One region of the Holtiella tumoricola genome, then DNA from elsewhere that is predicted to be linked to it. Evidence: predicted binding sites of a transcription regulator. Region 1 holds the regulator's gene; each other region holds the start of a gene.
What was found. Region 1 encodes Rex, which represses fermentation and respiration genes when NADH is low (regulators of the CRP and FNR family bind a similar motif). Its sites were predicted from a motif close to ATTGTTAANTANTTAACAAT; they were not measured.

Region 1 (8,406 bases):
AATGTTGGGAATCGTTATGCCATGTTTGAAGCTATCCATGGTAGTGCACCACGTATGGTAGAAACAGGGCGCGCGCAGTATGCTAATCCAGCAAGTATGATCAAAGCAGCAGAACTTCTTCTTCGTCATATTGGTTATAAAGATAAAGCTGATTGCGTCATTAGGGCACTGAATATTGCCAATGAAACAGTAAAATTGACAGGTCGTAGTGATGGTGCTACAGGTGCTGAATTTGCAGATTGTGTAATTAATAATCTATAAGATATAAGGTTTTAATAGAATACAAGAGAGGCTGTTGCACCAGGTGTAACAGCCTTGTTTAATATCTAAAGCATTAAAAAAGAATATATTTCATATATTTAAATAAAAAGTCAAAGGGCTAAGTGAAATTACATTTTATCTATAAAAGGTGAAGTAATTGAAGGGGGGAGTAAGATGAAGAGAAAATGGGATTTTGTTAAAACGCCAGGGGAATGGATCGGAATAACATGTATAGGTATGAGCTTGATCTCAGTTCTTATGATGTATATACAACAATGTAATTACTGGAATGATGTGGTTGAATTATTTTGTTTAGGTGGAGGCTTGCTCCTTACATATAAGGAAGGAATATGGGTAAAGGTATTAGCTGGAACCTTTTATTTTATATTTATTGTATTTATTATAGGAGAATTTATTTAATAAAAGATAAAAAATTTTATATAGAGGGAGGCATAAATTGGACAACCATCTTCATATATTTTATTAGTACAAAAGTATAATAAAATGGGGGGAAACCAATGAAGGTGGAAAAAAGGGTTATTATAGGAGTTGGTATTGCGGTATGTCTTATAGTGATTACATCATGTTGCTTATGGAGTAGCTATAAAGGTCAGTCCAAGTATATTTTGAATAAATATTTAGAAGCTATTAATAATAGAGATTACAGTACTGCAGTGTCATATATGTATAAAGATGAAAAGCTTTTAAGCTTTACTGAAGAAGCGTTATCTAATTTTATACAAAATTATTTTGAGGAAAAAGAATTTATAAAAGTAAAGGCGACATCTAGTAAGATAGGTGACCAAAGTAAAGATGCTAAAAAGAAATTTTATGAGGTTAAATATAATTTCGCAACGAAAAGTATTACTAATACACTAAGCCTTATACAGATAGAAAATAAGTGGCAGGTTGTTTTTCCGTTTCGTATAGAAGATATTCATATTTATACACCATTAGGTTCAAGTGTATGGTTTGACGATCAGCAAGTAACAGATAAAGAGGATAATAAATATGTAGTTAAGAATGTATTACCTGGGAATTATGTGGTACGTGTTGTCTTTCCTAATGAAATGTGTGGAGATTATGTAACGACTATTAATGTTCCTACAGAAACAGAAGTAATTGTACCTTATCAAACTGTAGAAGTAAGCGTAGAGTGTATGAGTGGTACAGTTGTAGAGCTAGGAGGAGAGCAACAAGTTAATAAAGATGGGGTTGTGTTATTTGAGAATGTATTAGAAGGGACATATCCTTTAAAGATTTATGATACATATGGTAATATTGAAACATATGAAGAGCCTATTAGTGTTTCACAAGAGAATAGAAGTTTCAATGTTGAAAAGTTTACACTTTCTACTTTAGGGAATGAAAGGCTTAAAAAGAGTGTTGATAATTTTTATAGTGCCTATATTGATGGAATTAAAAATCATGAAAGTAATTTTATCAATGATTTTGCTGTAGCAGAAATTAGTGCACATTTAATAGAAGAATTTGAAGCATGGTTTGTGGATGGAAAGAATTTAAAAGATGCTAGGATGGAAGTAGAAATTGAACAAATTAATATGAACAGTGAAGGTGTAGTAGAAGTAGAAACCCTTGAAGTTGTAAAAATGACTAATAAAGAAGCAGATGCAGGCGGAAAGATTTATGAAAGAGAATATCAAGTTACTTTAAAGTGGATTATGGAGCTTATTCGTGAGGGTGAAAGTTATAAATTGAAGGATAGAACCATAGCAGAAAGCCTTGTTTCTTATAAGGATAAAGATGGAAGATGGGTTGCTTATTAAAAATAGAAAAAACCATTGCACTTTTCTTAGAATTTGTTAGAATAAGGTTTGTATACATAGATACGCGTACCAAAAGGTGCGGGTAAGGAGGACAAAAGTGAGTTACAGTACAGCTGGAACAGACAAAGCTTCTTTAAGGGGAAGAGTATTTAATGCAATTAGAGAAGCTATTTTAGATGGGAGCTATAAGCCAGGGGATGTTTTACGTGAAAGTACAATAGCCAATGAACTAGGGGTAAGTAGAACACCTGTAAGAGAAGCGATTAGACAGCTAGAACTTGAAGGATTAGTACAATCTATTCCAAATAAAGAGACCGTTGTAGCAGGGATTACAGATGAAGATGTTGAAGATATTTATCTTATTAGATCAAGGTTAGAGGGGTTAGCAGCACGAAAAGCTGCAACAAAAATTACAGAAGAAGATTTAAAACAAATGGAAGAGATTCTAGCACTTACAGCTTTTTATGTTGAGAAGAATGAGTTTAATCAATTAAAAGAGTTAGATCATAAGTTCCATGATATTATTTATAATGCAACGCGTAGTAAGACGCTTAACCATATTTTATCGGATTTTCATCATTATGTACAAAAAGCAAGGAAGGCTTCTATTTCTACACCAGGTAGAGCTAAAGAGTCTTGGAAAGAGCATGAAGCTATCTATTTAGCACTTAAAGAACGAGATGGTGAAAAAGCGGAAAAACTTGTTGGACAACATATTAAAAACGTTGAATACAATATGCATATTAATACAAATGAATAATAAAAGGGCCTTGCAATGTCATGCAATGGCCCTTTTGGTTTAGTTTAAACTTTCCAGTTCTTCTGAAGTAGACTCCCAGTTAGCATAAAGCTCTGTAATATATATTTCAACTTCGGATTTTTTGTTCATGACTTCGCGAGATTTATCAGGGTTAGTATAGACTTCTTCTAGACAAAGTTGCTCATCTAATTCTAGAACGAGAGTTTCTTGAACTTCAATTTGACTTTCAATATCTTTAAGTGTTGTTTGAAGTTTTTTTATCCGATTTTGTAATTCCTTTTGTTTTTGCCAATCTTCTTTGGTAGAAGCTGTTGGAGAAGTAGTTGTAGATTGATGAGATAAATTTGTGCCAGTAGGGGCGTTTGTACTTACTGAATGAGAAGTAGAAAGTTCTTTTTTCTTTTCCATAAAGTAATCGTAGTCACCTAAATACATAGCCATATTATCTTTTGACATATCTAAAACTTTAGTAGCTGTTTGATTGATGAAGTAACGGTCGTGTGAAACATAAAGGATTGTACCTTCATATTGATTCAGTGCATTTTCAAGAACTTCTTTGGACATCATATCAAGGTGATTAGTTGGCTCATCAAGGATGAGGAAGTTAGCTTTTGAAAGCATGATCTTAGCAAGTGCAACACGGCCTTTTTCACCACCGCTAAGGGCATGAATAGGTTTAAAAACATCTTCACCTGTAAATAGGAAAGATGCCAACATGTTACGGATTTCAGTATTTGTAAGATCAGGAAACTCATTTTGAATTTCTTCTATAATACTAGCATGTTGATTTAGGGTAGCATGTTCTTGATCATAGTAACCAATGTATACATTGGTGCCAAGTGTAACTGTTCCAGTTGTAATAGCGCTTGTACCCATAATCATACGGAAAAGAGTGGTTTTACCAATTCCATTAGGACCTACAATAGCAACCTTCTCACCGCGTTTGATATCAAAGTTAATATGGCTAAAGAGTGCCCCATCTTCAAATGACTTAGATAATTCTTTAACAGTGAGGACATCGTTTCCACTAGTAATACGTGGTGTAAGTACTAGATTCATAGGCTTGTCATCTATGGTAGGTAGGTCCATAACTTCTATTTTATCTAAAAGTTTTTCACGGCTTCTTGCACGTTTGATAGATTTTTCTCGATTAAATTGACGAAGTTTAGCGATAACAGCACGTTGTTTGGCAATTTCTTGTTGCTGTTTTTCATATTGATGCATAGCTGCTTCATAGACTTTTTCACTTTCAATGATAAAGTTACTATAATTGCCATTATAGACCATAGCACGACCAAATTCTAAGTGAACGACTTTCGTTACAACACGATCAAGGAAGTAACGGTCATGAGAGATTACAAGAACTGCACCTTTGTAACTTCTTAAGTAATTTTCTAACCATTCTGTAGCTGCGATATCAAGATGGTTAGTTGGTTCGTCAAGAAGGAGAAGGCTAGGCTCTTCTAAAAGAAGCTTAGCAAGGGCAACACGTGTTTTTTGACCACCGGATAAAGTGGTAATGGGTTGATTATAAATTTCTTCTTTAAGGCCTAATCCTTTTAGAACACCTTTTACAAGACTTTTATATTCATAGCCCTTTTTATCTTCAAAAGTTATACGGAGTGCATCGTACGTATGGGTTAATTCCATAGAATGAGTACGAGAAATTTCTTCTTCCATTTGATGAAGCTTAGCTTCTAATGCAATGACCTCATCAAATACATGAAGTAATTCCTCATATACCGTATGAGTAGAATTAAACTGCATATTTTGTTCTAAGTAACCAATAGTGGATCCTTTTGCAAAAAATAGATCACCTTCATCAGGGTGAAGTTCCCCAGTTAAAATTCGGAATAAAGTTGTTTTGCCGGCCCCGTTATTTCCAACTAGGGCAACTTTTTCTGTATCTTCTATATGAAATGAAACATCTTTTAACACAAGTTCTTCGTTAAAAGACTTACGAATACCATGACAATTAGCAATCATAAGTGAACCTCCTCATTATTGTAGTTTCATATTAACAGAAAAACGACAAAAATAAAAGCTATGAATGAACTATGTAGATTGACAAAAAAAAAACTAAAATGCTATACTATAGAATAAGAGTAAAAAGAAGGAGGTAAAGATGTGACTGAAGAGAGAAAGATTTCAATGGCAGTAATTAGAAGATTGCCAAGGTACTATAGGTATTTAGGAGAATTGCTTGACAATGGCGTAACTAAAATATCTTCTAGAGAACTAAGTGAAAAAATGAAAGTTACAGCTTCTCAAATTAGGCAGGATCTTAACAACTTCGGCGGTTTCGGACAACAAGGATATGGATATAATGTTGAATATTTACACAAAGAGATCGGAAAAATATTAGGACTTGAAAATACACATAGTATGATTATTGTAGGGGTAGGGAATTTAGGACAGGCTCTTGCAAATTATACAAGCTTTGAAAAGCGTGGTTTTAATTTAATCGGATTATTTGATGTCAATCCAAGACTTGTAGGTATGAGTATTCGTGGAATAGAAGTTCTGGATATAGACAAAATGGAAGAGTTCGTTAAGGAACATAAAGTAGATATTGCTATTTTGACAATGCCTAAGACTAAAGTTAAAGAAACAGCCGAAAATCTGGCTAAATGGGGTGTAAGAGGTTTATGGAACTTCTCACCTGTAGATTTATTTGTACCAGACGGCGTACAAGTAGAAAATGTACATTTATCACATTCATTAATGACATTAGCTTACAGAATTAATGAATGTGAAGGTGAATAAAATCAATAACTTCCAAACTATATGGAAAGTCGTAAACTTAGAATGTTCGTCTATCATACGTTGAAAAATAACAGAGATAGATGGACATTTTTTTATACATTTATCTTAGAAAAAAGATAAGAATGATAGCAGAATATAATAAAAGAATTCCGAACATTTTTTTTGAAAAAATAAGTGGTTCTATATAAAATGAAGAAAAAATAGAACTATAAAGTCGATAGAAATGAAAAATGTTCGAAATTGTATTGACTTACGTAAGTTTACATTCTAATATAATAATTAGAGAAATTATTATAGGATTTTAAAAAAATAATTAAGAAAATAGATAGAGGGAAGCTAGAAAACTGTAGTTTTTCTCTTTTTTAGCGCCTAAAATATTTTAAAAATAGATTTAATATAAAAGGAGAGTCTTGCGTGATTACCATTAACCAGTATTTATTAGCAACTAGTTTAGAAGAAGCGTACGAAACGCTTGTAGCCAACAAGAAAAATGTTATTTTAGGGGGCATGCTATGGCTTAAAATGGGTAAACAAGCTGTACATACTGCTATTGATTTATCTAAACTTGGACTTGACCAAATTACAGAAACAGATGAATACATTGAAATCGGATGTATGACAAGCCTAAGACAGGTAGAAACAAGTAGGCTTTTACAAGAGCATTTTGATGGTATTGTAGCAAATTGTGTTAAGGACATTGTAGGAACACAATTTAGAAATGTTGCAACTATAGGTGGAAGTGTATTTGGAAGATTTGGTTTTTCAGATGTATTAACAGCACTGCTTGCTTTAGATACTTATGTGGAACTTTACAAAGGTGGTGTTATGCCTTTAGAAGACTTTGTAAATGCAAAGAGAAATAAAGATATACTTGTAAAAGTTATGATCCGAAAAAGTGATAGTAAAGCGAGCTATCATACTCAGCGCAATAGTGCAACAGATTTCCCAGTACTTGCAGTAGCTGTAAGTCAGGCTGATGAAGGCGTAAAAATTTCGGTAGGGGCAAGACCTCATAAAGCAAAACGTGCCTATGAAGCAGAAGCTTTATTACAAGGTGGTTTAACAGAATCTACAATTGAGGCGGCTGCACAAAAGGTTGTAGAGGAGTTAGATTTTGGGACTAACTTACGAGCAGGTGAAGCTTATCGCAAACAGTTAGCACAAGCATTAGTTAAAAGAGCTATAGATGAGATTAGAGCATAAGTGAGGAGAGCATCATGAAAATAAAAGTATGGATTAATAATAAAGTACATGAAAGAGAAATTGAAAGTGATTTACTCCTTATTGATTTCTTGCGTAGTGAAGGTTATTACAGTGTAAAACGTGGTTGTGATACAGCTAATTGTGGCTTATGTACAGTGTGGTTAGATGAAGTACCTGTTTTATCTTGCTCAACATTAGCAGCACGTGCAAATGGAAGAAAGGTGACAACATTAGAAGGGCTTGAAGAAGAAGTTAAAGTATTTGCAGAATTTATGGCTAATGAGGGTGCAGAACAATGTGGTTACTGTAGCCCAGGCTTTATTATGAACGTATTAGCAATGAAAAAAGAATTAGTTAATCCAACAGTAGATGAGATTAAACATTATTTAGCAGGAAACTTATGCCGTTGTACAGGTTATATGGGGCAAATGCGTGCTGTTGAGAAATTCTTGCATTCAGAGGAGGCATAAATATGAAGGTAGTCAATCAAAAGGTTGTAAAAGTAGATGCAATGGCTTTATTAACAGGTAAGCCTGTTTATACAGAAGATTTAATGCCAAAGGAATGTTTAGTTGTAAAAATATTAAGAAGCCCTCATGCCTATGCAAAAATTAAAAGTATTAATAAGCAAATCGCTTTAAAAGTGCCAGGAATTGAAGCTATTTATACATATGAAGATGTACCTCAAACAAGATTTACTTTAGCAGGGCAAACATATCCAGAGCCTAGTCCATATGATCGTCTTATTTTAGATGAATATGTAAGATATGTAGGAGATCCTGTAGCAATTATTGCTGGAACAAGTGAAAAAGCAGTAGATAAAGCACTTCGTATTATTAAAGTAGAATATGAAAAAATGGAACCTGTATTAGATATGGAAAAATCTATTGATCATCCTTCGGTAATCCATCCAGAAGATAACTATTCTTTAAACTTTGATATAGGTAATGAAGTTAAACGTAATATTTGTTCTTCAGGACATTTTGGACATGGAGATATTGAAGCTGCATGGTCAGAAAGTGATGTTATCGTAGAAGAAACTTATCATACAAAAGCCAATGCTCAAGCAATGATGGAACCTTTTAAAACATATACTTACTTAGATCACCAAAACAGATTAACAGTTGTAAGTAGTACACAAATTCCATTCCATTTAAGACATATTTTATCACGTGCATTAGAAATGCCAAAATCTAAAGTACGTATTATTAAGCCTCGTATTGGAGGTGGATTTGGTGCAAAGCAAACTGCTGCAAGTGAAATGTTTGCTGCATTTGTAACAATGAAAACAGGTAAGCCAGCAGGAATTGTTTTTACAAGAGAAGAGTGTTTTAGAGCATCTAATAGCCGCCATGAAATGAAAATTAAAGTTAAAATAGGTAGTGATAAAGAAGGGAATATTAAAGGGATTCAAATTTATACCCTTTCTAATGCAGGGGCATATGGTGAGCATGCATCTACAACTATTGGGCTTGTAGCACATAAAACAATGCCACTTTATAATAAAGCAAAGGCATATCTTTTTGATTATGATGTTGTTTATACCAATACAATGGGTGGTGGTGCCTTTAGAGGATATGGGGCTACTCAAGGAACTTTTGCAGTTGAAAGTACAGTCAACCAATTAGC
Region 2 (8,406 bases), on a different contig from region 1:
ACTAATGAAAGTACGCGAGTAGCATGGTGTGAACAAGCTTCAACACATGCGCCACATCCGATACAACGATCTCTATCGTAGTTCATTTTAGCAATACCGATTACACCGAAGTCATTGAAGTGACCTTTACCACAGTCATTTGGACAACCTGAAACAGCTGTTTTAATGTGGTAGTGACTTGGGAATACTTCTTTTTCGATTTTTTTAGCTAATTCATGTGTATTGATATTAGCTTTAATACAATGTGTGTTACCGATACAAGCCATGATGTTACGTGCACCAATTGTTGGGTAACCTTTACCACATGTTTCCATTTCAGCGTCACATTCAACAACTTCTACTTCTTTGATGTATTCGTTGATGTATTCGTTAACTTCTGGAATGCTTGGATATTTAATACCTGGGATATTAAGTGTATGTCTCATACCTACGTGGAATGTGCCATCACCCCAAGTTTGTGCTATATGTTGTACAGCTTGTAAATGTTTCGCATCGATAATAGAACCTGGAACACGTAATTGTAACATGAATTCTCCAGCTATTTTAGATTGACGGAAACAGTTAATTCTGGTTGCTTTTACATCAATATCGTGATTCATTGTGTGGCCTCCTAGTCAATTAATTGTTTTGCTACAGTGTAGTTGAATACTGGTCCTTCAAGACATACGTATGTCTCATCGATACGGCAGTGTCCACATTTACCGATTGCACATGACATTTTTCTTTCAAATGAAACCCAGATTTTTTCTTCTGGAATACCTTGTTTTACACATTCAAGACCTGCAAAATGCATCATGATTGGTGGTCCAACGATTACTACTTCATAGTTATCACCAAAATCTTTGAATGGGATTTCTTCGATGAATTTAGTTACAAGACCTGTTCTAAATCCTTCTTTTTCATCTCTATCTAATGTGAAGATAGTATTGAATTTTTCTTCCCAAACTTTAAGTGTATCTTTGAAAAGGATACCGTTTTCATCTTTGAAACCTGCAATGATGTTTACGCTTTGTGCGAAACCTTCTTCATTTGCAAATTTGTTGATCATACTTTTAACTGGAGCAACACCTGTACCACCAGCGATGATTACAACGTTTTTACCTTTGAATTGATCTACTGGCCAACCTTTACCGTATGCACCACGAACGAATAAAGTATCACCTGCTTCAAGTTTGAATACTTCGTCAGTTACTTTACCAACTGCACGGATTGTGAAATCCATCCAGCCATCGCCGTAATCACTTACAGAGATTGGACATTCACCAATTTTAGGAAGTGATAATTGACAGAATTGACCATGTTCAACTTTAAGGTCACCTGTTGCAACTTTAATTGTGAATTCTGTTTCTGTTTCTTGTTTGAACTCAAGAATTTGACAAGCTACTGGCATTAATTCATTATGCATTGCATTCACCTCCGCAGATTTCTTTTACAGCTTTGTTTACTTTTTCGATTGTCGCTGAGAATGAGATGAACTCTGGACATCTTTCCGTACATCTACCACAACCTACACACATATGGCCTTCGCCAAATTTTTCGTTGTAATCATGGATTTTGTGAAGTGTTTTATATCTGTAACGAGCAGCAGTTGTTTTTCTAAAGTCATGACCACCAGCCATTTCGTCAAATCCTGCAACTTGACAAGATGCAGCAGTTCTTCTTCTTTCACCTACTGAACCATTTTCATTGTAAGCAATATCTGTTGTTGTGAAACATGTACATGTGCTACAAGCAATTGTACAGCTTCCGCAACTGATACAACGTTTGTTGAATTCATTCCACATTTCATGTTCTTTAAGTTTGTTAAGAACTTCTTTGTTTGGAATTGTTGGGATTGTAACTTTTGTTTGGTTTTCTTCGATGAATTTAACTGTGTATTCAGCTTCTTCTTTACCTTCAAAGTAAGGAGCGAATTTTTCATCTTTAACGCTAATAAGAACTTGTCCGTCTTCGAAGCGAGCAGCTAAGCCATAGTTATCTGTTTTGTTTGTTCCCATTGAACAGCAGAAACATGTATCTTCACTTGAAGAACATTCCATCATTACGTAGTTTACTTTATCTCTCATACGTTTGTAGAAAGTATCTTCAAAACCGTTTTCTAAGAAAATTTTATCTTGGTTCATTTGTGCATTAATATCACAAGGTCTAGCAAAGATTAAAACTTTTTTATCGTGAACTTTAGCTTCACGGTATTCATCTTCTGTGAAGTAGAATAAAGTTTGAGTGATTGGTGAAACCACATCTTTTGCTGGATAGTCAGATTTTTCGTCAAATACGATTTCTTCTACATTTTTGATCTCAGCGTAACGGATAATATCTGTATCTGAGTAACGTCCTGCTTTTGGAAATCTTTTTGGTGCATAAATTTTGTACTCTTTTCTTAATTCGTTAAAGAGACTGTTAACTGTTTCAAAGCTTAATTTATAGCCCATCTTCTTGTCCTCCATTCGCATATTCCCCCCGTTACATTTTTAACGGAGTGCTGTATCTCTATTATATGCCTATTTACCCCCCCTGCCTATAGCTATAGACAACTTTACAATTTAACATTTCAATGCTAACCATTATGTTTTGTAATGGTTATTTATAGGTTTACATATTGACTTTGATATTTTTCTAACATATGTTAATAAAAAAAGATAGACTCTTATATAACTCACTGACGTTATACAAAAGTCTATCCTTTATCGTTTATATTCCTTAAGTATTCTGATAAATGCTTCAACATCTTCATCAAGTACTTTGTCTTTAGGTAAAATATATGAATAGTTACGTTTAGGCTCTATTTCAAGAGGTAAGATTGTAAGTTCTTTGTCAAAGGCTGCATGGCTAACCACGCATTCCGATATAATAGTAATGCCTAAATCATTCTTAACTGCTTCCTTTACTGCATAGTTACTATTGAATACAATTACATTTCTTGGTGTAATATGATGCATCTTCAAAAAGAGATTTAAGTACTCTTGAGTACCAGAGCCCTCTTCCCTACTAATCCAAACTTGATCATTTAAATCTGATAAGTTAACAGGACTTTCAACCAGCTTTGATTGATTACTTACGGCAATAACCATTTTATCCTCATAAAAGTAATCTCTTATAAAGTCATAATACGGATCTATACCCTCTATTAATCCTATTTGTATTTCTCCCTCATTCATCATATCGCAAATATGAGCAGTATTTTCGATTAAGATTTCTAATTGTACATGAGGGTATGCCTCTGAGAAGGCACCAATAAGAGGTGGTAAATAATAATCACCTATGGTCTTACTTGCACCTACTACTATTTTCTTCTTAGCATGATGACTAAGTTTAAATATATCTTCCTTTAAGCAATCTATACCTGCTATTAAATCTTGGCCTCTCTCATATAAAAGCTGACCTTCTTTTGTTATCAAAACTTCTTTACTCTTACTTGATCGTTTTATGAGGGTAGTATCAAAGTAATTCTCAAGTCTTTTAATATGCAAACTTACAGTAGGTTGTGATAAGTTTACTTTTTTTGCTGCCTTTGTAAAGTTACGATCCTTCACTACTTGTATAAAAGTCTTAAGTTCTTCTAACATTTTTCTCCCTCCTTTTCAAGTCTATAATTTCATATAGTGTATAGGTTATAGTATATCACGTTTTTCGGGATATTTCTACACTATCCTTTCCTATTAAATGTTTCAAAACATATAATAAAAGAGTGGATCAGAACCGTATTCTGCCTCCACTCTTTTTGAGTACTCAATATCTTTTTGTTTTATAGGATTAAGAAATGAAGTACAGCACTATTGTCTTACTTCAATCTTAATCCTAAGTGAAATGGAAATATCATATAATTGATATAACTTTATTATACTATAGTTTTAAAAAATTTCCACCCATAATTTAATATTTGTTACAACTTTCTTAAAATCTTTGTAAAAGCCGTTGCTACAGGATACTCCTTAATTTGACCTTCAGGCACAAACTCACCAGTATTTTGTAAAATTCGATTTATTATTTCCTGTACTTTTTCATTATACTCTATAACAATAGGGCTCATCATCCAAACTCTATGAGTAAACACATGCTTCACTTGATCTAATACTTCAAATTCAATCCCCATCTTTTGAACAACTTCCCATTGTTCTAGTGTAATAAGAGGTACTCCCCATAGTGATGCCAGGAGTCCTTCATCTTTTCTTTTTTCTAGATAAATACTATCTTCTTTTTTAATAACAAGCGCTTTATAAAATTCTGGCTCTGCTTTTGTTTTACTTGATTTAACAGGATATTCTGTTTGTGCACCTTCATGATAAGCCATACATAATGTTTGCATTGGACATATATTACACTTAGGATTTTTCGGTGTACAAATAAGAGCACCTAATTCCATTAATGCCTGGTTAAAATTCCTTGCGTCTTCAGGCATCAATGACATCACTTTTGCTTCAAAAATCTTACGTGTCTTAGCTACAGCAATATCATCATCTATTAAAAATTGACGTGATAAAACACGCATTACATTGCCATCTACAGCTGGGTAAGGCAAGTTAAAAGCAATACTTAAAACTGCTCCCATAGTATAAGGTCCTATTCCTGGTATATCTTTTACCAATCTAGCTTCCATTGGAAACACACCATCATACTGCTCAGCTACAACTTTTGCACCCTTATGTAAGTTGTCTGCTCGCCTGTAGTAACCTAATCCTTGCCAATAAGTATAGACTTCTTCTTTGTCGGCACTAGCCAAATCCTTTACCGTTGGAAAACGCTCCATAAACCTTTCATAATAAGGCCTTACTGTATCCACTTGAGTTTGTTGAAGCATCACTTCTGAAACCCAAATACTATAAGCATCTCTTCTTTCTCTCCAAGGCATTTGTCTTTTATTTTTGTCAAACCATTCTAGTAAATATTGTTGATAGCTCACGTGTCTTTCCTTTCTTGTTCTTCTCTATTGGTCTTTTTTATATTTTATACCAAACCACACATCTTCATAGCATTTTCTACAAACTTCTTCATATTTTTTGGAACCTCTTCTAAATTAATTCGCTCATTTTGAAGTATTTTTTTTCCATAGTAAACACCCCATTCATGCTCATATGTGGGCTTCCCAACTTTTTCATCTAATAAATAAACTGGACCATCCAGGCTTATTTCTTCATAAACTTCTACATAAAAAGGCATTCCTTCGTAGGTTATAAAATCATCTTGATAAAGAGCAATTAGATATAAAAAGGCAACCTGTTTTTTCTCTATGTTATCCTCAAAACGGAGTATTTTCATTTGTTCAGATAAGCTCTCAAACCTTTCTCCCCTTTTCTCTAAGCCTAACAACTCTGCTTGCTCAAGTAACGAATAAAAATTTTCTTCATGCTTTTGATCTTTAAAATATTGTATTTTCATGCTAAGCTCCCCTTGCTTCTTGATAACTGGTTCTATCTTTTTAAATCTTATCATATTATTTCTTTTTTCTCTAATAAAAAAGTGGCTATCGCCACTTCTCTACTTGTTTTAATTTATCTCGAAATTATAAAAGAATACACTATGTCATGTTCACCACTTATACGATAGCCGTCTTCTACATCTGCTCCCCAACTATTAATACCTCCTACACCTCTTACAGCTCCTAAGATACTTACTACAGTCCTTCTTGCAAGTGGTAACTCCTCATGGTGAGTTGCATTTTCCAACTCTTCTGCAGTATAAGGAATACAAGAAAATGCAAAAGGTTTCTCTCCTTGTGAAAAACGTATTTTAGTTGTGACTTCATCTTTATCGGCATTATTTAAGGTTTTACTACGATAAATCTCTAGCCATTTTGTCTCCATATGTACATTACAATCTTGTGGCACCAAATACTGTGTAATAGGTAAGCCTTCTACGTGATACACCCCAAGCTTTCCTCCCGCCATTCTATCAGGATAAGTTTCTCCTGATAAGCCTTCATAAGTATAACCCGTTGCTGCAGTTGGCACCACAAAGCGCATACCAAATACCGGAAGTTCTGGTAATCCTTCTTTTCCAAAATAATGTACATGAACTTTAATTTCTCCGTTTGCTGTAACATCATACTTTACCTTTACTTCTGTTTTAGGTACTGTAATCGTTTCATAGATAAAACTTATGCTTAATTCATTAGCTGTTTCATTTCCTATAAATCGATTATTAAAAGGTGCTATGACTTGAGGCACTCTTTCTCCATCAATAGCTATTTCTATATCCTTACATGTCATAAACATATCTGCACTCAACCACATTCCAGATTTTATACCAAACCCACTGCCTCTATCATTATCTGTCATTGCACGCCAAAAAGTAGGTTTAGGCGTACGATAAAGCCATTCTTTACCTTCGATAACTAAAGATTCTAATCCACCATACTGATAAGAGAATATATAATGAAATCCTTCACCCAGTACACCTAACGTTACATCACCATATACTATTTTAAATTTATTTGTACAGTCCATAATAATAGCTTACCTCCTGTATCGCTGGTTTCTCAGTACGATTTGCAAATACAATTCCATTACCCGAGAATTCATAATCAGAAGGTCTATCATCAAAATCGCCTCCATAACGTAATACCATTTTCCCAGTAATTTCATCTTCTACCCAAAGCGCTTGATCAATGTAATCCCATATAAATCCCCCTTGATACATCTCATACTGATCAATTAAATCTATATAGCACTTCATCCCGCCTAAAGAGTTTCCCATATCGTGCATATACTCACATAATATAAAAGGCTTTTTAGGTTCATTTTCTAAATAGGCTCTAATCTCTTGTGGTGTTGCATACATACGACTTTCTACATCAGAAATAGTATCTTTATACTTAGGGTTATGATATACACCTTCATAGTGTACAAGTCTGGATGGATCTATCTTTTTGAAATACTCATGCATTGCTAAAAGGTTGTTGCCTGCATAAGATTCGTTTCCTAATGACCAAAATAGAACACAAGGATGATTTTTAAAAGTCTCAAAGTTTGTTTTTGCTCTATCTAACACAGCATCCTTCCATTTAGGATGACTTCCTGGAACATTCCATAAAGGTTCTATTGCTCCCATCTTTTGCCATGAACCATGAGATTCTAAATTGGTTTCTGCCATAACATAGATACCATGTTGATCACACATTGTATACCATGGTATTTGGCTAGGGTAGTGACTGGTTCTAACTGCATTTATGTTATTTCGCATTAAACATTCAATATCCCATTGCATATCCTCTATAGTAATGCATCGCCCACTGTTTGCATTCCATTCATGTCTATTCACACCATTAAGTATTAAGCGTTTACCATTTAATAAGATTAATTTATCTTTTATCTCAATCCTTCTAAATCCAACTTGATAAGGAACAATTTCTACCAAATGATTTGTCTCATTCCAAAGTTCTATAATCAAAGTGTATAAATAGGGATTATGATAGTCCCATAAACTAACCTGTTCTATCTTTTCCACCATAAAACATACCTGTTGATCGATTGCAGCTTCTTTTTCTAAGATACAGCTTCCATCTTTATCACAAAGTATCATTTTTACCTTTCCAACAAATGTTTTAGCAGATATTTTTATATCTGCACTTATTTGCCCCGTTACATTATCTTCTTGTAATACGGGTTTAATCCAAATGTCTTCAATATGCATAACTGGTTTGGCATATAAAATCACACTTCTAAATATACCAAAAATCCTAAAGAAATCCTGATCTTCTAAATAGGCTGCTGTACTTCTTTTATGTACCTCTACAGCAAGTATATTCCCCTTTGCTTTTATATAAGGTGTCAAGTCAAACTCTGAAGGTGTAAAACTATCTTCTGCATATCCTACAAAATGACCATTTAGCCATACATACAAGGCTTCTTCTACACCCTCAAAGCGAATACATACCCTTTTTTCTCTAAGCCCCTCATCTAAATCAAAACACTTTCTATAAGAACCTACTGGATTGTACGCTGCCTCTGAAAAACATCCAATGCCTTCTCTCGTTTCATCAAAGATATAAGCTGGTCTTCTAAAAATATGTCCTTCCCATGGATACATTGTATTGATGTAATGTATCTTGTCATAACCACTTAATTCAATATGTCCTGGCACTTGAATTGTATCAAATGCTTCATCATTAAAGCTTACTTCATAAAAGCTTACTGGCCTCACCTTACTATTTTCAGAATAGGCGAATCGCCACTTACCATCTAAACTTTGTAAAAGTGCACTTTCCCCCTTATGATAAGCCTCTTCGCTCTCATAAAAAGTATGATCGCTATGAGCTGCTAATTGATTTACACGAAAAATTTCTGGATTATCTAACCATTTTATTTCTGCTTCCATCATACCTTCCTTTCTTCTTCCTCTTTTCTCTTATTCTTTTACGGCTCCAGCAGCTACTCCAGCTAAAATATATTTTTGGAAGAATATATAAAT
Region 3 (8,406 bases), on a different contig from region 1:
CAAATACTAGACAAAGTAGAACGCAGTTTGCAGTGATAGAGGGAACAGAGAGCTTAAAGAAGTTTATAGGTATTTTATTGATTGCAGTAGGAATCCTATTAATCCTAACGAAATGTGCAGGAAGCTTTGGGGGGGGGAGTAAAAAGGCAGAAGTAGATAGTAAAACGCCAGCGACTATACAAGTAACATCAGCTTATACTGAACATATTCAAGATTTCGAAATAGGTGGAGACACGTTAAAGCGATTGATGGAACTTTCTATTCAATACAAAAAGGACTATGCCCATACACTTGCTGTATGGGCAGTAGAGTCTTATAAGGAGACACCTTTAGCTGAAATAGAACAATCTATCAAAGAAAAAGATACAACGAATTTCTTAGATGAATTTGGAATGTATGACAATGCTACAGATGTGTACAAGCAATTTATCTATGATATTAAATCTTTTCCAATTAGGGAGAAAAATGTGTATACCTATGAAAATGGATGGAAAGACTCTAGAACTTATAATGGAAATAGGTTACATTATGGTATTGATATTATGTCTAAAGCCAATGAATCTGGACAAATTAAAATAAGAAGTATGACGGATGGTACTGTTGAAAATATAGGATGGAATCAGACAGGAGGATACAGGGTAGGTATTCGGAGTGAAAGTGGTGCCTATTTTTACTATGCACATCTTCATTCCTATGCGAAGGATTTAAAGCAAGGTGACCGGGTACAAGCAGGAGAAGTAATTGGTCTTATGGGAGATAGTGGCTATGGTGAAGAAGGAACTACTGGCCAATTTCCAGTTCATCTTCATATAGGGATTGCAGTGAAGACACCTGATAATGTAGAATTTTGGATTAATCCTTATAGTATTTTGCAATATTTAGAACAAAAATCCTAGAGGGATGGATTGTGAGGGACATTGGAATAGATAAAGACTTATGTTATAATAGCTCAAGATACTTTTTAAGAAGGCGATCATATAAAGGAGTAAAAAAATGAAAATCTATGCAATCGGAGATTTGCATTTAGCATTGAGTACAGATAAGCCTATGGAAGTCTTTGGACCTAAATGGGAAAATCATGTGACTAGGTTAACGGCGTGCTGGAAACAGCTCATAACGGATAAAGACATTGTTATTCTTTGTGGAGATCTGTCTTGGGCTATGAAACTAAATGAGGCAAAGGTAGACCTGGATTTTATTGATCAGTTACCAGGCAAAAAGATATGTATCAAAGGTAATCATGATTATTGGTGGGAGAAAATAGGTGTTTTAAATACACTCTATGATTCCATCTATTTTATTCAAAATACCGCCTATAAAGTAGGTAGATATGCTATATGTGGTACAAGAGGATGGATGCACTTTGATGATGCTTCGCAGGAAGATAAAAAGATTTATTTAAGAGAGCAAGAACGCTTAAAACTTTCATTGCAAGATGGAATTAAAAAAGGTGCAGAAGAAATAATAGTGGCACTTCATTATCCTCCTACCAATGACAAAAGAGAAGATTCACCCTTTACTGCGCTTATTGAGCAGTATCCAGTGCGACAAGTAATGTATGGTCATCTTCATGATGAAACAGGATGGGAAAAAGCCTTAAAAGGAAGCTACAATGAACGAATGTACCACTTAGTTGCTGCAGATTACTTGGAGTTTTGCCCTAAATTAATATTAGAAATTACAGAATAAGATAAAGAGGACATAAAATGGAATTACCAGTTAAGTTTAAAGAAAAGATACAAGGACTTCTACAAGATGAGTTTGAAGCGTATTTAGACAGTTATAGCTTCCCAGAATATCAAGGCATTCGCATAAACACATTAAAGTTAGGGAAAGAAGCATGGGATAACATTTGTCCTTTTGAAGGGCTAGAAGCTGTATCTTGGTGTAAGGAAGGTTACTATTATCAAGAAGGGGATAGACCAGGGAAGCATCCATACTATCATGCAGGGCTTTATTATATGCAAGAACCAAGTGCGATGGCACCAGGTGCTTATATTCCAATTGAAGAAGGAGATAAAGTACTAGACCTTTGTGCTGCTCCTGGAGGTAAATCTACACAAGTAGGTGCTAGGTTAGGTCAAACAGGACTACTTGTAAGTAATGATATTAGTGCGACGCGTGCTATGGCTTTGATGAAAAATATTGAGAACTTTGGTATACGTAATAGCATGATTACAGCAGAAACCTCTGAACGTTTAGCAACCAAGTTCAAAGGTTATTTTAATAAAATTTTAATAGATGCGCCCTGTTCAGGTGAAGGAATGTTTAGAAAAAATGAAAATGCAGTAAAGAGTTGGGAGACTCATGGTATTGAACATTGTTGCACCCTTCAACGTATCATATTAGAAGATGCTTACACAATGCTTAAAACTGATGGGATGATGCTGTATTCAACCTGTACCTTTTCACCAGAAGAAAATGAAGGAATGATAGAAGCATTTTTAGAAAAACATCCTGATTGTCAGATTATACCTTTAACAGGTGTTGGTGGCATTAAACAAGGCAGACCAGAATGGAGTGATTCTAAAAAAGATACTCTAAGTGGAGCGTTAAGATTGTGGCCACATCATTTAAAGGGTGAAGGGCATTTTGTATGTCTTATTCAAAAATTAGGTGAGGCTTTTGACGAAACTAAGCGTCTATCTATTAAAAAGCGTATTAAAGATATTCCTATTTTAAAAGAGTTTATTGAAACAAATACACATCTAGATATTAATACACCGATTATTGAACTTAAAAATAAAATTTACTTACAAACAGAAGATGCACCGGATTTAGAAGGGCTTCGTGTGATACGCAGTGGGATGTATTTAGGTGAGGTTAAAAATAAACGTTTTGATCCTTCACAAGTATTAGCTTTAGCCTATCCAAAAGAAATGTTTAAAAATTATATCGACTTACAAATAGAAGATGCAAATGTGATAAAATACTTAAAAGGTGAGACTCTACTTATAGAAGCACCAAAAGGTTTTAATGTAATAGGTGTAATGGGACATCCTTTAGGATGGGTAAAAAGTCAAAATGGAACACTTAAAAACTTATATGCTACGAATTGGCGTATGATGTGATAGATGCTTTACATGAGACAAATATAATAAGAAATGATGGTAGATATAAAATGATAGAAAAGAAAATGCGACTTGATAAATATTTAGTGCATACAGGATATGGTTCTCGCTCAGAAGTCCAACAACTTATAAAAAAGAAAAAGGTCAAAGTGAATGGGGAAGTTGAAAAACGTCCAGAATGTAGTATTAGCCCTAGTGAAGCAGTTGTTACACTAGGTGAGGAAGTAGTAGACTATAAGCCTTTTTATTACTATATTTTAAATAAACCAGCAGGCTATATTACTGCAACCGAAGATCCAAGACAAGAAACGGTGATGGATCTTTTAGACCCTGTAACAAAAGGGAGAAGTTTAGCACCTGTTGGAAGGTTAGATAAAGATACAGAAGGGTTACTTCTCTTAACCAATGATGGAAAAATGGCACATAGTCTTTTATCACCTAAGAAGCATGTAGATAAATGTTACTATGCTGAGGTAAATGGTAAGGTAGTAGAAGCTGATATTGAAGCTTTTGAGTCAGGTGTAGAGATTGGTGAAGCAAAACCTTGTATGCCAGCAGGACTTGAAATTATAGAGGCAAATGAAGAAACCTCTAAGGTTTATATTACAATTAGAGAAGGTAAGTTCCATCAAGTGAAGCGTATGATGAAAGCTGTAGGTAAGGAAGTAACCTATTTAAAACGTGTAAGTATGGGGGATTTTAAATTACCAGAGGCATTAGCAATTGGTGAATATCGTCAATTAACAGATGAAGAACTTGGTCAGTTAACAATGAATAACTAGATAAAAAATATTAGCTTGAGGGGGAATGGTATGAAACGTACATTTGATGCAGTGATTTTTGATTTAGATGGAACATTAGTAGATTCTATGTGGGTATGGTCTAAAATTGATGAAGATTATTTAGGTCGTTATGGTATAGAAGTAGATGAGATGCTTGAATCAGAACTTGAAGGTATGAGTTTTACAGAGACGGCTGAATATGTTAAAAACCGTTTTCAGCTTGAAGATAGTGTAGAAAAGATTAAAGCAGATTGGAATCAGATGGCATCTGACTTCTATAGAGCACAAGTGCCACTAAAAAAACATGTGCGTGAGTTCTTGGAATATCTAGAATCACAAGATATTAAGATGGGCATTGCAACAAGTAATTCTCATGAATTAGTGGAGATTGTACTTGAGGCACATGGTATGCGTCAAAAGTTTGCAAGTATTCGTACCTCTTGTGAAGTAGAAAAAGGAAAACCTTATCCCTATGTATATCAGCAAGTTGCAAAGGATTTAGACGTTGAACCTACACGCTGTCTAGCTTTTGAAGACGTACCTAATGGCGTACTTGCGGCAAAAAGAGCAGGGATGACTATCTGTGCAATTCGTGACCGTCAAGTAGCGGAAATGGAAGAAGTTCTTAGGCAGGAAGCAGATTATTTTGTTGAAGACTACAAACAAATTATAGAGTATTATGAATCAGAACATAAAAAATCCTATGCATAAAATTTGCATGGGATTTTTTTATAAAACTATTGATTTAAATAAATATTGAAGTATAATATTTATAAAAATACAAATTATTAAATAAATATAAATTAGGAGTGATGATATGTTTGGATTAAAAGGTAAATCGTTTTTAACTTTACATGATTTTTCAAGTGAGCAAATAGGAGAGTTATTAGAACTAGCAGCAGTACTTAAAGCAAAGAAAAAGATGGGAATTAAAGGAGAGACTTTAAACGGAAAAAATGTAGCTCTTATTTTTGAAAAACCTTCCACACGTACACGTTGTGCTTTTACAATAGCATGTACGGATGAAGGTGCACACCCAGAGTATTTAGGTAAAAATGATATCCAACTAGGTTATAAAGAAAGTGTTAAAGACACAGCGCGTGTACTTGGCCGTATGTTTGATGCTATTGAATTCCGAGGTTTTTCTCAAAAAACAGTAGAAGAGTTAGCAGAGTATAGTGGTGTACCTGTTTACAATGGATTGACAGATATGTATCATCCTACACAGATTTTAGCAGACCTCCTTACTGTCAAGGAGCACTTAGGGAGCTTAAAAAGAAAGAAATTTATCTATATTGGAGATGGGCGTAATAACATGGCCAATAGTCTTATGATTGGGTGTTGTAAAATGGGTATGCATATGGTTATTATTGCACCAGAAAGTTTATGGCCTGAGTCAGGTCTAGTTACAACTTGTACAGCATATGCTAAGAAGAGTGGGGGGAGTTTAACTATAACAGAAGATCTTAATAGTGTAAAAGGGGCAGATGTACTTTATACAGATGTATGGTGCTCAATGGGTGAAGAAGAAAAAGCGTCAGAACGTATTAAAATGTTAAAGCCTTACCAAATTAATATGGATCTTATTACTAAGACTGAAAATGAAAATGTGATTTTTATGCACTGCTTGCCTGCAGTTAAAGAAAATGAAGTGACAGAGGAAGTATTTGAGTCTAAGTATTCTGTTGTATTTGATGAAGCTGAAAATCGTATGCATACTATAAAAGCTGTTATGGTAGCAACATTAAGCTAAAATGAAAAAATAATACAACTTGGCATCATTATTCTAAAAGTTTCAGAAAATTATTGACTAATTAATAGAAATTATCTATAATTTAACATTATACTACACTAAAGTGTAAAAGAATCTAAGAGGAGGATGTCAAGATGAGAGTATATAACTTTTCAGCAGGACCTGCTGTATTACCACTTGAAGTATTAGAAAAAGCACAAAGAGAACTTGTATGCTTTGAAGATGCAGGAATGAGTGTAATGGAGATGAGCCATAGGTCCAAAGCGTATATGAAGATTATTGAAGAAGCAGAGGCAAAGCTTCGTAGTCTGATGAATATACCGGATCATTATAAAGTGCTTTTTTTACAAGGTGGTGCTTCACTTCAATTTGCAATGGTACCTATGAATTTGATGGTGGGTTCAAAAAAAGCAGATTTTATTGATAGTGGTGTTTGGTCATCAAAAGCCATTAAAGAAGCTAAAAAATTTGGGAAGGTTAATGTGATTGCATCCTCCAAATCTGATACTTATAGCCATATACCAACTTATAAGAAGAGTCAATTTGACAAAGATGCTGACTATGTTTACATTTGTGAAAATAATACCATTTATGGTACGAAATTTAAAACATTACCTGAAACGGGTGATGTACCATTAGTAGCGGATCTATCTTCTTGCATCATGTCTGAAGTTATCGATGTCACAAAATATGGTGTAATCTTTGCAGGTGCTCAAAAGAATTTAGGGCCAGCAGGTGTTACAGTTGTCATTATACGTGAGGATTTGGTAGGAAAAGCAGATGAGATTATACCAACTATGTTGAACTACCAAACACATGTAGATAATGATTCTATGTTTAATACACCACCAACTTATGCTATTTATATGCTTAAACTTGTATTTGAATGGGTAGAAGCACAAGGAGGTGTTGCTGCTATTGAAGCACGTAACAAAGAAAAAGCAGCACTTCTTTACGACTTCTTAGACCAATCTGAACTTTTTAAAGGAACAGCAGCAATAGAAGATCGTTCCTTAATGAATGTACCATTTGTAACAGGAGATGAAGTACTTGACGCAGCCTTTGTTAAATCCGCTACAGCTTGTGGACTTGTCAACTTGAAGGGACATAGGAGTGTAGGTGGTATGCGTGCAAGCATTTATAATGCAATGCCTATAGAAGGTGTAAAAGCATTAGTCGACTTTATGAAAGCATTTGAGATTGAGCATAAGGAGGCGATGAAATGAATAAAATCTATACTTTAAATAAAATTTCTTCTAAGGGGATAAAGTTATTTGGAGAAAATTATCTTGTTCAAGATTCATTAGAAGAGGCAGATGCAATTTTAGTAAGAAGTGCCAAGATGCATGATATGGAACTACCAGTCCATGTTAAAGCTATTGCAAGAGCCGGTGCTGGTGTGAATAACATTCCCGTTGAAAGTTGTGCAGAAAAAGGAATCGTTGTCTTTAACACACCAGGTGCTAATGCAAATGCGGTTAAAGAAATTGTCATTGCAGGCCTTCTGCTTTCCTCTAGAAAAATAGTAGAAGGCATTAACTGGGCAGGGACATTAACAGAAAATGTAGCTAAGGAAGTAGAAGCAGGTAAAAGTGCTTTTATAGGACCAGAAATTCTAGGTAAAAAGTTAGGGGTTATAGGACTTGGTGCAATAGGTGTTATGGTTGCTAATGCAGCACAAGCGCTTGGGATGGATGTTATAGGTTATGATCCATATATATCTGTTGATGCAGCGTGGGGGATTTCACGTCATATTCATCATGCACTTTCACTTGAAGAAATTTTAACAGAGGCAGATTATATTACGATACATGTCCCCCTTACACCAACGACTAAGAATATGTTTAATGATGAAGCTTTTGCAAAAATGAAAAAAGGTGTGCGTATTCTTAATTTTTCACGTGATACTTTAGTAGATAACGAAGCCATACTAAGAGCAATTCAAGAGGGAATTGTTGAAAAATATGTAACAGATTTCCCGGTAGATGGACTTATTGGTCATCCTAATATTTTAATCATTCCACATTTAGGAGCCTCAACACCTGAATCAGAAGAAAACTGTGCAGTGATGGCTGTTAAACAGGTGAAAGATTACTTAGAAAATGGTAATATTGTAAACTCAGTAAATTTCCCGCAATGTGAGATGTCATGGAATGCTGCATTTAGACTAACAATTATACATAAAAATATACCTGCTATGATTGGAAAGATTACAAATATTATTGCAGAAGAAGGCATTAATATTTCAGATATGCTTAACAAGAGTAAAGGAGAATGGGCATACACAATGATTGATACGGATACAAAAGTAACCGATCAAAATGTTCAAAATATCTTAGATATTGATGACATTATTAATGTGAGAGTCCTTTCAAAATAGATAGGTGAAAAGAGGGACTGTTACAGGACAGTCTCTTTTTTTGTAGCTATATCATTATTTGGAATAATAAAAGAGATGAAATAGGAATGAGGTTCTGATATTATAGAGAGAATAGTTGAAAAAGTATAAACTAATTAGGGAGAAAGGGTGCTTAAGATGAAGGAGTTATCACTACATATTTTAGATATTGTACAAAATAGTATTAGGGCAGAGGCAAATTGGATTAAGGTTATTGTAGATGAAGATCCTGAGAGTAATTGGTTGACTATTTCGATTGAGGATAATGGTAAAGGGATACCAGAAGGTATTAAGGCTACTGTGACCAATCCATTTACGACAACAAGAACATTGAGGAAGGTAGGGCTAGGTCTTCCTTTATTTAGTCAATTATGTGTAGAGTGTGAAGGAGAGCTAAAGGTT

Region 2: asrA (anaerobic sulfite reductase subunit AsrA) is a predicted target of Rex. The motif match lies at 2,605-2,624, and genes of this name have one in related genera.
Region 3: serC (3-phosphoserine/phosphohydroxythreonine transaminase) is a predicted target of Rex. The motif match lies at 5,677-5,696, and genes of this name have one in related genera.

The regions. Positions count from the first base shown of each region.
Region 1 covers NZ_JAQIFT010000007.1:65,615-74,020, forward strand. Annotated here, with positions in the region: gene PBV87_RS01095 (isocitrate/isopropylmalate family dehydrogenase) at 1-261, shown strand, start outside; gene PBV87_RS01100 (hypothetical protein) at 436-681, shown strand; gene PBV87_RS01105 (zinc ribbon domain-containing protein) at 780-2,048, shown strand; gene PBV87_RS01110 (GntR family transcriptional regulator) at 2,146-2,808, shown strand; gene PBV87_RS01115 (ABC-F family ATP-binding cassette domain-containing protein) at 2,848-4,794, opposite strand; gene PBV87_RS01120 (redox-sensing transcriptional repressor Rex) at 4,936-5,574, shown strand; gene PBV87_RS01125 (FAD binding domain-containing protein) at 5,989-6,777, shown strand; gene PBV87_RS01130 ((2Fe-2S)-binding protein) at 6,792-7,247, shown strand; gene PBV87_RS01135 (xanthine dehydrogenase family protein molybdopterin-binding subunit) at 7,250-8,406, shown strand, end outside.
Region 2 covers NZ_JAQIFT010000043.1:3,286-11,691, reverse strand. Annotated here, with positions in the region: gene asrC (sulfite reductase subunit C) at 1-599, opposite strand, end outside; gene asrB (anaerobic sulfite reductase subunit AsrB) at 611-1,405, opposite strand; gene asrA (anaerobic sulfite reductase subunit AsrA) at 1,398-2,432, opposite strand; gene PBV87_RS10255 (LysR family transcriptional regulator) at 2,685-3,566, opposite strand; gene mutY (A/G-specific adenine glycosylase) at 3,884-4,900, opposite strand; gene PBV87_RS10245 (hypothetical protein) at 4,945-5,376, opposite strand; gene PBV87_RS10240 (beta-galactosidase small subunit) at 5,490-6,443, opposite strand; gene PBV87_RS10235 (glycoside hydrolase family 2 TIM barrel-domain containing protein) at 6,427-8,313, opposite strand; gene PBV87_RS10230 (carbohydrate ABC transporter permease) at 8,344-8,406, opposite strand, start outside.
Region 3 covers NZ_JAQIFT010000068.1:55,620-64,025, reverse strand. Annotated here, with positions in the region: gene PBV87_RS19575 (M23 family metallopeptidase) at 1-896, shown strand, start outside; gene PBV87_RS19570 (metallophosphoesterase) at 994-1,689, shown strand; gene PBV87_RS19565 (RsmF rRNA methyltransferase first C-terminal domain-containing protein) at 1,707-3,071, shown strand; gene PBV87_RS19560 (pseudouridine synthase) at 3,122-3,853, shown strand; gene PBV87_RS19555 (HAD family hydrolase) at 3,884-4,564, shown strand; gene argF (ornithine carbamoyltransferase) at 4,671-5,606, shown strand; gene serC (3-phosphoserine/phosphohydroxythreonine transaminase) at 5,741-6,832, shown strand; gene PBV87_RS19540 (phosphoglycerate dehydrogenase) at 6,829-7,986, shown strand; gene PBV87_RS19535 (ATP-binding protein) at 8,143-8,406, shown strand, end outside.